3 regions of the Brevibacillus sp. SAFN-007a genome follow, and region 2 is predicted to be linked to each of the others. Evidence: riboswitches for the same ligand, from Rfam matches in the RefSeq annotation. Region 2 holds a riboswitch; each other region holds the start of a gene.
The links. Region 2 has a riboswitch for S-adenosylmethionine ahead of ACTHO6_RS07010 (pyridoxal phosphate-dependent aminotransferase). Riboswitches for the same ligand answer to the same signal wherever they lie in the genome.
Positions count from the first base shown of each region.

Region 1: it holds a riboswitch for S-adenosylmethionine, as region 2 does, so the genes downstream of both, ACTHO6_RS08735 (aminotransferase class I/II-fold pyridoxal phosphate-dependent enzyme) here and ACTHO6_RS07010 (pyridoxal phosphate-dependent aminotransferase) in region 2, are expected to answer to the same signal.
Region 3: it holds a riboswitch for S-adenosylmethionine, as region 2 does, so the genes downstream of both, ACTHO6_RS13345 (homocysteine synthase) here and ACTHO6_RS07010 (pyridoxal phosphate-dependent aminotransferase) in region 2, are expected to answer to the same signal.

Region 1 is NZ_JBQCKK010000005.1:166,311-170,565, forward strand. It holds gene ACTHO6_RS08730 (trans-sulfuration enzyme family protein) at 1-212, opposite strand, end outside; gene ACTHO6_RS08735 (aminotransferase class I/II-fold pyridoxal phosphate-dependent enzyme) at 209-1,375, opposite strand; SAM riboswitch class I at 1,472-1,597, opposite strand; gene ACTHO6_RS08740 (pyridoxamine 5'-phosphate oxidase family protein) at 1,687-2,142, opposite strand; gene ACTHO6_RS08745 (DUF5665 domain-containing protein) at 2,317-2,625, shown strand; gene ACTHO6_RS08750 (hypothetical protein) at 2,632-4,008, opposite strand; gene ACTHO6_RS08755 (hypothetical protein) at 4,209-4,255, opposite strand, start outside.
Region 2 is NZ_JBQCKK010000004.1:56,692-60,946, reverse strand. It holds gene ACTHO6_RS07015 (MFS transporter) at 1-744, shown strand, start outside; SAM riboswitch class I at 840-955, shown strand; gene ACTHO6_RS07010 (pyridoxal phosphate-dependent aminotransferase) at 1,045-2,226, shown strand; gene ACTHO6_RS07005 (hypothetical protein) at 2,501-2,971, shown strand; gene ACTHO6_RS07000 (PLP-dependent aminotransferase family protein) at 3,177-4,255, shown strand, end outside.
Region 3 is NZ_JBQCKK010000011.1:58,726-62,980, forward strand. It holds gene rnjA (ribonuclease J1) at 1-465, opposite strand, end outside; gene ACTHO6_RS13330 (YqzG/YhdC family protein) at 711-1,049, shown strand; gene ACTHO6_RS13335 (SCO family protein) at 1,050-1,673, opposite strand; gene ACTHO6_RS13340 (rhodanese-like domain-containing protein) at 1,792-2,103, opposite strand; SAM riboswitch class I at 2,353-2,461, shown strand; gene ACTHO6_RS13345 (homocysteine synthase) at 2,549-3,853, shown strand; gene ACTHO6_RS13350 (ArsR/SmtB family transcription factor) at 4,087-4,255, shown strand, end outside.

The DNA.
Region 1 (4,255 bases), on a different contig from region 2:
AAGGCAAAGCCGCGGGCGCCGCCTTCGAGAGCGGCAATCGCTTCCTCCAGGGCGTGCCTGGTCGGATTGCCGGAACGGGCGTAGTCATAAGCGCCTGGCTGGTCGAGGTCAAACTGGTGAAACGTGGATGCCTGGTAGATCGGAACCGACGACGCACCTGTAACCGGATCGATGCAGGCTGAGCCGTGAAGCAGCTTCGTTGCGAAGTTCATCGGACAGCCCCCCCAACAACGGCAAGGCTCGCGTCCAGCGCTTGAAACAGATCCGCGATCAAGTCTTCCGGATGCTCAATCCCTACCGACAGTCTCAGCAATCGGTCACACACGCCGACGTATTCTCTCACTTCCAGCGGCATGTCAGCGTGGGTCTGTGTCGCCGGATACGTACACAACGACTCGACGCCACCAAGGCTTTCCGCAAAAGAGACGAGACGCAAATGTTGCAAAAACAAGCCCACCTGCTCCGCAGACCGGACCCGAAAGGAAACCATCCCGCTAAAACCGCTTGCCTGACTCGCCTGGATCGCATGCCCGGGATGCTCTTCCAGTCCAGGGTAGAATACTTCGGAGACAGCCGGATGCTCCTGCAGCTTTTTCGCCACAGCCAGCGCGTTTGCCTGATGTCTTTCCATGCGCAGCGCCAATGTCTTCATGCCGCGTACCAACAGCCAGCTGTCTTGCGGGCCCAATACCGCGCCAATGGAATTGTGCAAAAACCGGATTTTTTCCGACAACTCCTCTCCTTTTGTCACGATCAGTCCGGCCAGCACATCGTTGTGGCCGCCCAGGTACTTCGTCGCGCTGTGCAGCACGATATCTGCGCCAAGCTCCAGCGGGCGTTGACAATACGGGGTCATGAACGTATTGTCGACAATCGTCAAAAGTCCATGCCGCTTTGCCAGCTCGGTGATTTGGCGAATATCGGTAATCTGCATGAGCGGGTTCGTCGGCGTCTCGACGAAGATCGCCTTTGTCTCGGCCCGCAGCGCGTTTTGCACCGCTTCCAGGTCGCGCAGGTCTACGTAGGTAAAAGACAGGCCGTAGCGGGAAAGCACCTGCTCGAACAAGCGATACGTCCCTCCGTACAAATCGAGCGACACAAGGAGATGGTCCCCCTGGGAAAACAATCCCATCACCGTATGGACCGCCGCCATTCCCGATGCGCAGGCAAAGCCGGCATCGCCTGATTCCGCCTCGGCAATCGCTTCTTCCAATACGGCACGGGTCGGATTTGCCGTACGTGTATAATCATAGCCTGTGCTCTGCCCCAATGCCGGGTGGCGGTATGCGGTGGCATAGTAGACAGGAAAGCTGATCGCTCCCGTTTTCTCTTCTCTGCCTACGCCTGCCTGAACTAATTTGGTTTCCAATCTCATACGCAACTCTCTCCCTCCCATGATGTGCGAGGGGCATGAAAAAAAGCCCCCTTTTCTCTGAAAGAAGGCTTTGTTTACGTCACCGTAAGCAAGACCTTCTCATCTTTCAGAGTTACATAACTCTGCAGGAATTAGCACCATTATCTCCCCGTATGAACGAACATACGGTTGATTGGTTGCCGGGCATCATCGGGCCAGTCCCTCCGCCTCTCTGGATAAGAAGTTTTGCTATTCAATTTGAATGACCTAATACTAAAGGATACGACGGTTTCTTGTCAACAGGATTTTCCATTATTGTGCAGAAGTCCGGATCAGGCGTTTTTCAGCGCGGTCATGACCTGATTGTCCAGCTTTGCGGCCGCATTTTTGTCGTACGTCTTTTCGTACTGCGGCTCTACGGAAATGCGCGAGCCGTAAAACATCACGTCCCGGACGGAGTCGATGGCAATCTCCACCACCGCCAGCTTCAGCGGAACGCCCTCCAGCCGCTCGGCTTTGAGCGCCGCGCGTCCGTTGATCGCAAAAGAGGAGCCAGCGCCGATCAGATGCAGAACGACCTGCGGCTCTTTGGCAATATTGGCGAGTATGCGCGAGCGGGTATCCACGGCAAAGCGGATGAGTCCGTTGTTCACCGCATATGTCCAGGACAAGGAACTGAGCGATGGCGCCCCTGTCTCGTGATCGACTGTGCCCAGTGTGACAAATCGCTCTTTTTGCAGGAGCGCGAACAGTTCTTCTGACAAGGTTTGGGATACGGTTTCAGCCATTCGGATGCCTCCTCGTAAACGTATGTACGTCTATTGTACCCTTCCTGTCTGACATTAGGCAAACGTTTCCTCCCCACCTTGCTTCTGCCTGTTTTTTTCCCTAAACTGGTAGATAACCCATGGAATCGGATAAGGAGGTTGGAAAAAGTGGCACCTACGCCTACAGATCGGCTGATGCAGCAAATCGACCAGGTCCTCCAGGAGTTGCAGGAAGTGCGGAAACTGAACGCGCGCATGGATAAAATCGCCCTGTTTCTGGAAGATATCCGGCTCGCAGACGTGATTCAAAACTACACTGCCCCGCGCAAGCTGCTCTGGATCAATTTCCTCGCAGGACTTGCCCGGGGTCTTGGCTTGACGATTGGAACAGCGATCATTCTCACGTTGCTCGGCTCGCTGTTGACTCAGTTTCTTTCGATCCCGATTCTCGGCGATTACATCCGCCAGCTGGTCGAGTATGTACAGACCTACAAGCAGCCGTAACTGCGCCTACTTGCCGCTTCTTTTGACGCGGTCCTCGTCATCGTCGTCGTCGCGATCGTCGTCACGGTCCCCCTCCCATTTGCCCTCGTGCTTTTTCCAGTAGCCGTAGGCTTTTCCATGGGGTTGGTTGTGGCTGTCCTTTTCCTTGTTGTCCCTGCCGCCATCCTTCTTTGGCGCATGGGTGATTTTCGTATGCAGCGCGATGTCTGCCTGTTTCACCAGCTTGCCTTTCGCATACAGCTCCAGACGGACGGTTTGGGCTGCCAGCGCACGGCTTTTATCGGAGAACGTCAGGCTGTATTCGCCTTTGTCGTTCGGCTTGATCTGCTTTTTCTTGCCGTCCGGGGTGACAACGACAAGCTTTTCGTCTTGTTTCGCATCCAAGCCCTTGACGGTGCCTTTGAGCTGAATCGCCTTTTTCTTCGGGTCGTACACCGCCGTTCCGGCAATGGCATAAGCCGCGCCAGGATCTTTGTCCGGTACGTTAATGACATCCACCGCGATCGTGTCGGCGTCGACTTTTTTCCCGTCTGCATATACCTCGATCAGCGCTTCGCCGCTCGCAGCCTTTGCCTTCACGTCCTTGACCGTCACGCTGAAGCTGTCTACGCCGTCCCACAGCTGCTTCGGCTTCGCCTCTGCTTGCGTACCGTTGTAGGAGACGACAACCTTGTCCGCTCCGCTTTTGACGACACCCTTTACCTGCCACTCGGCTTTTTTGGCATCGTACACCGAAAAGGCATAGATCAGCCTGTCTTTCTCTTCTTCAGCCTGCGGGATGAGCTTGACTTTTTCACTGTCCGCCAACAGACGGCCCGCATACGCCTGCACGGTTACATATTGCACGGAAGTCGATTGGGGCGTGGTGAAGCTGACGGTAAAAGATCGCTCGCTTGTCGGCACTGCCTCGATGCTGTCGCCGTTCGGCTTGGTGATGACAACCTTGGTCACGTCCGGCGTCACGATGCCTTTGATGTACACCTTTCCGTTCTCGGTTTGGGCGCTCACGCTGACCAGTTTCTCATCCGCCTGGGCGGGGCGAACCTCCAGCCAGATGTCGTCGTAATAGTCGCGATACACGCGCTCCCACTCCGTCTTGTTCGTTTCCATGTAGGTTTGCAGCTTGGTATTCAACTGGGTGGGTTCTACAATCAGGTACAAATGGTCGGCCTGGTTTTTCAGCAGCATGTTCAACGTGGCCGGATCGTTTTTGGCAAGCTGTTTCAGGTGATATCGGGTAACCTGCTTGCCTTCGTCGTTCATCACAACCTTGATCGCTGGCGCGTCGTTTGAACTGGCATCTGCAAAAATCGGGGTCAGGCAGCCGAGGAGTCCTGCCGCCGCAACCACCGCCAATACGGGCTTGTTCATGATCTTTTTCATTGGTGTCTCCCCCCTTGTATGTTTGCCACTCAGCCCTTGTCTCCTGCGGGCACCCATACAGACGAAACGATTTTTGCAAAAGTTGCACGGCGACCGAAAACACGTCTTCCTACCCACGAAAGCACGCTCTCCCGACAAAAAAAGACCCTCTCCGCCGCCGAACGAATCGGAGTCGGAAAGAGTCTTTTTTCACGTATTCCCTAGTTGTATTTCGGTTCGTTTTCAATCGCGACCAGCAACGACTCGA
Region 2 (4,255 bases):
CGGCAACTCAAGGCGGTCACAGAGCGGGGCCATCAGGCGGAGCAAGCCAAGACAGCAGGCGCTCCCGCCGCTGCCGTTCAAACCCCGGCAGCCCATCGGAAACCGGTTGAGGCCCTTTCGCCGCTACAGCAACTGCCGACGAAAAAAGTGGCGTGGGGCGCCTTGCTACTCTTGTGCAGCGGGCTGTTCATCAGCTGGATGGTCTACGTCCAGTGGACGACGGTGCTGTCGACCTACATGCAATCGCTGGGCATTTCCTTGCGCCAGTACAGCTTGCTGTGGACGATCAACGGCGGACTGATTTTGTTCGGCCAGCCGCTGATCGCCTGGGTCATCCGCCGCTTCGCCCGCACGCTCCGGGCGCAAATGCTGCTCGGCTCGTACGTGTTCGTGCTGTCGATGCTGATTTTGGCGCAGACGACCTCCTACGCTGGTTTCGTCGCCGGAATGTTCATTATGACGCTGGGAGAGATGCTCGTCTGGCCGGCCGTACCTGCCGTGGCGGCGGAGTTTACCCCACAGGGGCGCGAAGGCTTCATTCAAGGGCTGATCTCGGGTACGGGATCTGCGGGACGCATGCTCGGACCGTTGCTCGGGGCCGTCATTTTCCAGCACCTCCAGGCGCAAGGGCTTTTGTACATCATGGCGGGGCTGGCTCTTTTGTCTGTGCTGTTCTTCGCCCTGCACAGCGCTTTTCAAGGCCGCGTCCAAAAAGTGCCTGCGACGGCCGCGGAAAAGCTGTAGCCAGGAAAAATTCGTTGGCCGTGCGAAGCATCTTGACACGTTTGGAGCAGGCAAGGTAGTATGAAGAAGATTAAAACAGTATATTCCGTGTGATTTACTTATAAAGAGAGGCGGAGGGACTGGCCCTATGAAGCCCGGCAGCGGATCTGCACGCTTTTCGTGTTGCAGATGCTGTGCCAATTCCAGCAGGAGAATTCCTGACAGATAAGGACGTGACCAAGCTTGATCTCCCCCTTTTTCTGTACGGAAAGAGGGGGTTTTTGCTGTACATTGGCCAAAAAAGAAAGGAACTGAAGACAGATGCGCATCCAACCTTCCGACATGATGGATCGGCTCCCGACCCAGTTTTTTGCGACATTGGTGGCAAAAGTAAACAAAGTCATCGCTAGCGGGCATGACGTCATTAATCTGGGCCAAGGGAATCCGGACTTGCCTACCCCGCCGCATATTGTGGAAGAGCTGAAGGCACAGGCAGAAAATCCGCTGCACCACAAATATCCGCCATTCTCCGGTCGCTTGGAGCTGAAGCAGGCGGTCGCCCACTGGTACAAGCAAGAATTTGCTGTGGACCTCGATCCGGAGGAAGAAGTGGCGATTTTGTTCGGAAGCAAGACCGGACTCGTGGAAATTTGCCAGGTGCTGATGAACGCGGGCGATGTAGCGCTCGTGCCGGACCCTGGCTATCCGGATTACTGGTCCGGCGTCGCGGTCGTGAACGGCCGGATGTCCATGATGCCGCTGATGGCAGAAAACCGGTTTTTGCCCGACTACAGCAAAATCCCGCAAGCCGATTTGGACCGCGCCAAGCTGATGTTTTTGAACTATCCGAATAACCCGACAGCGGTGAATGCCCCGTTTGCCTTTTACGAGGAGACCGTCCGGTTTGCGCGCAAGCAAGAGATCGTTGTCTGTCACGACTTCGCGTACGGCGCGATCAGCTACGACGGCCAAAAGCCTGTCAGCTTCATGCAGGTGCCGGGGGCAAAAGAGGTCGGAGTAGAGTTCTACACGCTGTCCAAAACGTACAATATGGCCGGCTGGCGCGTGGGCGCGATGGTCGGCAACCGCGAGCTGGTGAGACTCATCAATCTGATTCAGGATCACTACTTCGTCAGTCTGTTTGGGGCCGTCCAAATGGCTGCGGCTAAGGCGATGACAGACTCGCAGCAGTGCGTGCGCGATCTGGTGGCCGTCTACGAGAGCCGCCGCAATACGCTGTTCTCCCATTTGCATCGCATCGGCTGGCAGGCTCCGCCGTCGCAAGGCTCGTTTTTTGCCTGGCTCCCCGTTCCGGCGGGCTTTACTTCGGTGGAGTTCTCCGATTTGCTGCTGGAAAAAGCGCACGTGGTCGTCGCGCCTGGCGTAGGCTTCGGCCCGAGCGGAGAAGGCTACGTGCGGGCCGCCCTGCTGTCGGACGAACAACGCCTGGCAGAAGCGGTACGGCGGATCGAGCAGCTGGGGATCTTTGCAAATACGAAATAAGAGAGCGAGTGACCACACCCCCTGAGGAAGGGAGTGTGGTTTTTTGTTGCGGCTCAGGCTTGTTCCATGGGCGAGCGGGTCTCTTCCCGCACGCCTGCGCGATACGCTGCCGCGCAGGAAGTCCCCCCGGAGCCAGGCTGCCCGCGCGATACTTGCTGCTGAGATCATGAGACGGGCACTAGGAATAAAAATCATTCTCATCGTTGACAGATAATGATTTTCATTATACGATGTTGTTAATGATAATTGATCTCATCAGGAGCAGGAGGGTACTATGCGCTATCAGATTAACGGTTACACGGACATGTACACGGTGATCGCCAACGAGCGGAAGATCGGTGGAGCCATTGAAGCAGCTCAGGTACGACTGCGCACAGGAGAGGTTTTCACCAATGCGGTTCTCACTCGTTTGGAAATGTCAGGTGCGCATTTTTGCTCGATCGGCTTCGTGACAGAGGACGGCAAGCGGCTGATTGTGCATGTGGACGACATCAGCATGATCGCGGATGCGCGCCACGTCAATGTATGTGAGCTTGCCAATGAATGCATGCGGAAAGAAAAGTGCGCAGAGCGCCTGAAACGCCTGAAGCGTCTCTGTGAGCTGAACGAAGGAAGCTGTACGCCGACCTTCCAGGAAGAGGCGTTGCTTCTGGCAGAAGACATCGGGCTGGAGGAAGCGCGCACCCATGTGGACCTGTCCTTCCTGCCTCATGCAGAAAAATCGCGGGTTGTCCGCATCGCGTAGAGTATTATTCCAGCGAGCTACATATTCGCCCCTTTCCCTTTTTTAGCGGAGAGGGGCTTTTTGCGTGTGGTGGAGCGCTTTCGAAAAGGCGTACCGCACTCGCTCCACATAGTCAAAACCTATTTGCTCCATAGCTAGCGGGGATTGGACTTTGCCTGGTGTCGGTGATAAAACAAGGATAAGCGAAATCAAGGGGGAACGGGAGATGGAGTATTCCTTTTCAAAATCAGTAGACGCATTATCCTCCTCGGCTGTCCGGGAAATCTTGAAGCTGACGCAAGGCAATCAAGTGCTATCGCTTGCAGGTGGACTGCCAGCCGAGGATTCTTTTCCGATTGAGGCCATGCGTGAAGCTTTTCATCGCGCCTTCGATCGGGGGGCCAAATCCCTGCAATACGGTTTGACGGACGGATACATCCCGCTTCGGGAGTGGATTGCCTCGCGCATGAAGCAAAAACAGATGCATGTTGGCTTGGACAATATGCTGTTGACCACCGGCTCCCAGCAGGCCGTCGACTTGCTGTGTCGCGTCTATTTTGACGAAGGCGACGTCGTGCTGGTAGAAAATCCAACGTATCTGGCTGCCGTTCAATTGTTCCAATTCCGGGGAATTCGCCCCATTCCGGTACAAGGGGACGCAGAAGGGATGGACCTGGACGATCTCGCGAAAAAAATCGCCCAGTATCGACCGAAAATGGTCTATGTCATTCCGACTTTTGCCAATCCGACAGGGAAGGTGTGGAGCCTGGAGCGCCGCCTGGGCTTGCTGGCCCAGTGCAGAGCGAACAACATTCTCATACTGGAAGACGATCCGTACGGCGAAATCCAATTTGACGGGGAAGCTCCGTATCGTTCCCTGTTCTCTCTCGATGAGCATCCGACCGATTCCTGCGTCGTGTACACAAGCACGTTTTCCAAAATCGTTGCCCCGGGTCTGCGTACCGGCTGGGCCATCGGTGACAAGCGCGTCATCCAGATGATGGTGAAGGCGAAGCAAGCCGTCGACCTGCAATCCAGCACGATTGACCAGATGGCGCTCCATGAGCTGCTCTCTTGCTTCGATCTGGAGGGCCACATCGCAAACATTCGCGCTTCCTACAAGGAGCGAATGGAGTGGATGAACGAATTGCTGCTCGCCCAAAACTGGGACGGCGTGCAGTGGGAGAAACCAAGAGGAGGCATGTTCCTCTGGGTGAATTTGCCCGAGCATGTGGATGCGGAAAAACTATTGGCCCGCTCAGTGCAAGAAGGCGTGGCCTTCGTCCCTGGCAAGCCGTTTTACGC
Region 3 (4,255 bases), on a different contig from region 2:
CGTATGAATCACCACCCCGAACGAATCCGGGATGCTGTGATTGGTGCGGAAAAAGGTCGCCTTCAATCGCTGGAAAGGGATCTCCGTATCTTCCGAAATCGGAATCATCTTCACGTCATTTTGCATGCGATGCTCTTCCAGCTTCGCCTTGACCAAGCCCAGGGTCAGACGACCACCGTAGATCGGCACGTTGATTTGCTTGAAAATATAAGGAATCGCTCCGATGTGATCCTCATGTCCGTGCGTTAACAAGAGTGCTTTAATCTTGTGCTGGTTGTCCACCAAATAGGAGATATCGGGGATGACCAGATCGATCCCGAACATTTCGTTCTCAGGGAACTTCACCCCGCAGTCAATGATGATGATTTCATCTTCGTACTCGACGCAATACATATTTTTTCCGATCTCGCCGAGGCCGCCCATCGCGAAAATCTTAACGTCACTCAAACTTTTTCCTCCTAACATCATCGTGCATGATTTTGGAACCCGAACCAAGCATGCCATTCTTATTGTAACACAACGCGAAGCGTTCGTTTCACCCAGTCTTGTCAATTCCACACATTCATCTTCGGTCAATCGCCGCAAACTGATACCCGATCGCGACCTGTCCGATCATCCCCACTGTAACTATTTTCTACGAATGACAACGGAAAAAGACTTCAAACTACATGGCAAGCTTGTTTTCCACACAAAAAGGGAGGTCGTACGCCATGCAAGCCTCTGTAGCCATCCACCTCGCGCGGAGCGTCCTGACCACCGTTGCAGCGATCCTGCTTGTTTTCTTCTTCCCCATTGACCCGGCCTGCGCTCAGCCGCCCTACGCCAAATGGGGCCGATTGGCGATGCAGGAAACGCTGAAAAAATATCCGCATGCCGAGATCGTCGACTACCAACACGTCGGGCGCACAGCAAAAACGCCCACCACGTCGGAGGAGACGTTCAAGCTCTTGCTCCAGGAGGGCAATCGCAGGTGGGCGTTACTGGTGCATATTGAATTTGAAAATCAAACCGAGCATGTCGTGCAGATCACGTACGAGGAATCAACCTGATTAGTCCGCAAGCTGCTCCATGTCCTTTAGCATCTGCTCCATGTCCATGTCGGCTGCCATTCCGTAGGCGCGGCGCATGTTACCGTCACCATCGACGAGAAACATGCGAGCGGTATGGGCAAAAGAACCGTCTGGCTGCTTCATTACCGCCATCCCGAAATCCTTCGTCACCTTTTCCACCGCCTGGGCATCGCCGCGCAAAAACTTCCAGCCGCTCTGATCCGCCTTGAACTTCGCTGCATATGCTTGCAATACCTCTGGCGTATCAAAATCCGGGTCAAAGGTGATGGAAATGAACTCGACCTTGTCGCCGAACAGCTTTTTCTCCTTGAGCTGCTCCTGTAGCTTGGACATGTTGTACGTCGTCGCCGGGCAAATGTCCGGACAGTTGGTGAACATGAACTCGACCAATCGCACCTTGCCTTTGCCTTCCGAAAACGTAAACGAAGTGCCGTCACTGTTGTCCAACGTAAAATCGGCAATCGGCTTCATCACGGGGATCGGCTCTTTTGCCATGTATGTGTAGCCCAACACCCCTACAATCGCGAGAATTATCACGCCTGCAAGCACCACAAACCAATGGCGCTGCAACGCGGACCTTTGTTGCTGTGCTTCTTCACTCACGATTTTCTTCCTCCCCTGTTCGACTCATGCGTCCGCCGCTTTGCCGCGTACATGGCGCATGCTGCTTTTTCGCGTCCATCGCGTCTCGCCGTTACAAGCACGGTCGCGAGCGTTTCGCTTACACTTCCTTCTCGCCAGGCCAAGCCAGCATACCGCCGACCATATTGGCAGCGTCAAAGCCAAGCTCACTCAAATATTCGGTCGCCCTGTGGCTGCGGGCGCCGCTGCGGCACACCATGACGATGGGGACCTCCTTGTCCAGCTCGTCGAGGCGATGCGGCAAAAACCCGAGCGGAATCAGCTTGGCTTCTTTAATATGGCCTTCGTTCCACTCCTCCACCTCACGTACGTCAATCACCTGAAGCTTTTCTTTGGCCGCGAGCTTTTCCAACAGCTCCTGCGGGGTCATTTCCTTCACGCCTTGGCTCATTGCGTATGTTCCTCCTATAAAGACAATCGTTTCGTCGTTTTCTGCCACTCCCATCATATCATAGGGTCTTGCCATTTTCTAACGACGCAGGCGGCGAAAGCGGCGATAGATGAGGACAAATTTGTGACAGCTGCGGGCAGTTTATGATGACGCCTCCAATCCCACCAATTCCAACCTGATAACTTATATTTTTGATATTGACAGGGAAGTGTTGTTTTTCATACAATTATGACAACAATTGAAGCGACAGATTCATCAAGAGCGGTGGAGGGACAGGCCCCATGAAACCCGGCAACCAGCAAGCGAGCCTTGCGCGGTGCTAATTCCTGCAGAATCCATAGATTCTGAGAGATGAGTGCATACCCGTGTCTAACCGGAGCCTACTTCTACTCAGAGGATGGCTCCGTTTTTTTATCCCCATCCCCCCTATAAAGGAGAGATTCGCATGTCTGAGCAGCAACAATGGAAACCGGAAACCCTCGCTGTACACGGTGGGCAAGAAGTAGATCCCGTAACAGGTTCGCGCGCCGTTCCGATCTATCAGACGACCTCCTACGTCTTCCGCGACACCGAGCATGCCGCCAACCTGTTTGGCTTAAAAGAGTTCGGCAACATTTACACCCGCATCATGAATCCGACCCAGGACGCCTTTGAAAAACGCGTAGCTCTCCTGGAAGGCGGCGTCGGCGCTCTGGCAACCTCCTCCGGTCAGGCAGCGATCACCTTTTCCATCTTGAATATCGCCCAAGCCGGGGATGAAATTGTCGCATCGAGCAGTTTGTACGGCGGTACGTACAACCTTTTTGCGCACACGCTCCCGCGTCTTGGCATCAAGGTTCATTTTGCCGATCAGTCCAATCCGGAAAACTTCCGGGCGTTCATCAATGAAAAGACAAAAGCGCTCTTTTGCGAGACGATCGGGAATCCGCGCATCGACGTAGCGGATTTGCAGGCAATCGCTGACATCGCGCACGAACACGGCGTGCCGCTGATCGTGGACAATACGTTTGCTTCGCCGATCTTGTGCCGTCCATTCGAGCATGGCGCAGACATCGTCGTCCACTCCACGACCAAGTTCATCGGCGGGCACGGCACAGCGATTGGCGGCATCATCGTCGATTCCGGCAAGTTCGACTGGAACAACGGCAAATTCCCGGGCCTGACGACACCGGACCCGAGCTACCACGGCGTCGTCTATACGGAAGCCGTCGGACCGCTCGCCTACATCATCAAGGCCCGCGTCCAGTTGCAGCGCGATATCGGCGCAGCCGTGGCCCCGATCAACTCCTTTTTGTTCCTGCAAGGCTTGGAGACGCTGCACCTGCGTATCGAGCGGCACAGCCAAAACGCACTGGCTGTCGCCCGATTCCTCGCCGCGCATCCAGCGGTCGAGTGGGTCAGCTACCCTGGCCTGGAAGGCGACGCCCACTACGCGCTGGCGCAAAAATATTTGCCCAAAGGTGCTGGCGCCATCCTCACCTTTGGCATTCGCGGCGGCGTGAAGGCAGGCAAAACACTGATTGAATCCGTGAAACTGTTCTCGCACCTGGCCAACGTGGGTGATTCCAAGTCGCTCATCATCCATCCGGCCAGCACGACGCACCAGCAGTTGAATGAAGCGGAACAGGCGGCGGCCGGGGTAACGCCGGGGCTGATCCGGCTGTCGGTGGGCACAGAGGCGATCGACGACATCATTGGCGATCTGGAACAGGCCTTGCAACGCGCCGTCCAGCCTTCTACTGTCAACTAAGCTTGTTTTTGTCTCGTAAAAAGCGGCACGCAACTCTCGTGGAGAAGCGTGCCGCTTTTCTAGTTTCGGGTGCTGTTTTCTGTTCGCTGCTTTCAGACGATCTCCCCTCATCCTGCCACACGCAAACATCCTCGTTCGAAATCTATCTAACCTATCATACGAAAAATATTGAATTTACAATTCGAACCATTTAAAATGAGACGTACTACAAATATTGGAAGGATGATCGCCTCTTGCAAGTATGGAACATCGGGAGCGAACGCACGACCTACGAGGTGCAATTCGCCTTTTCGCCGCTGTTTGAAGCAGCGTTGGGCATCGCCGTTGCCACTTACGAGCAGATTCATCACACACTGGAGCAGCCGCCCGCCTACTGGCGCGAGCTGATCGAAGCACTGTCCC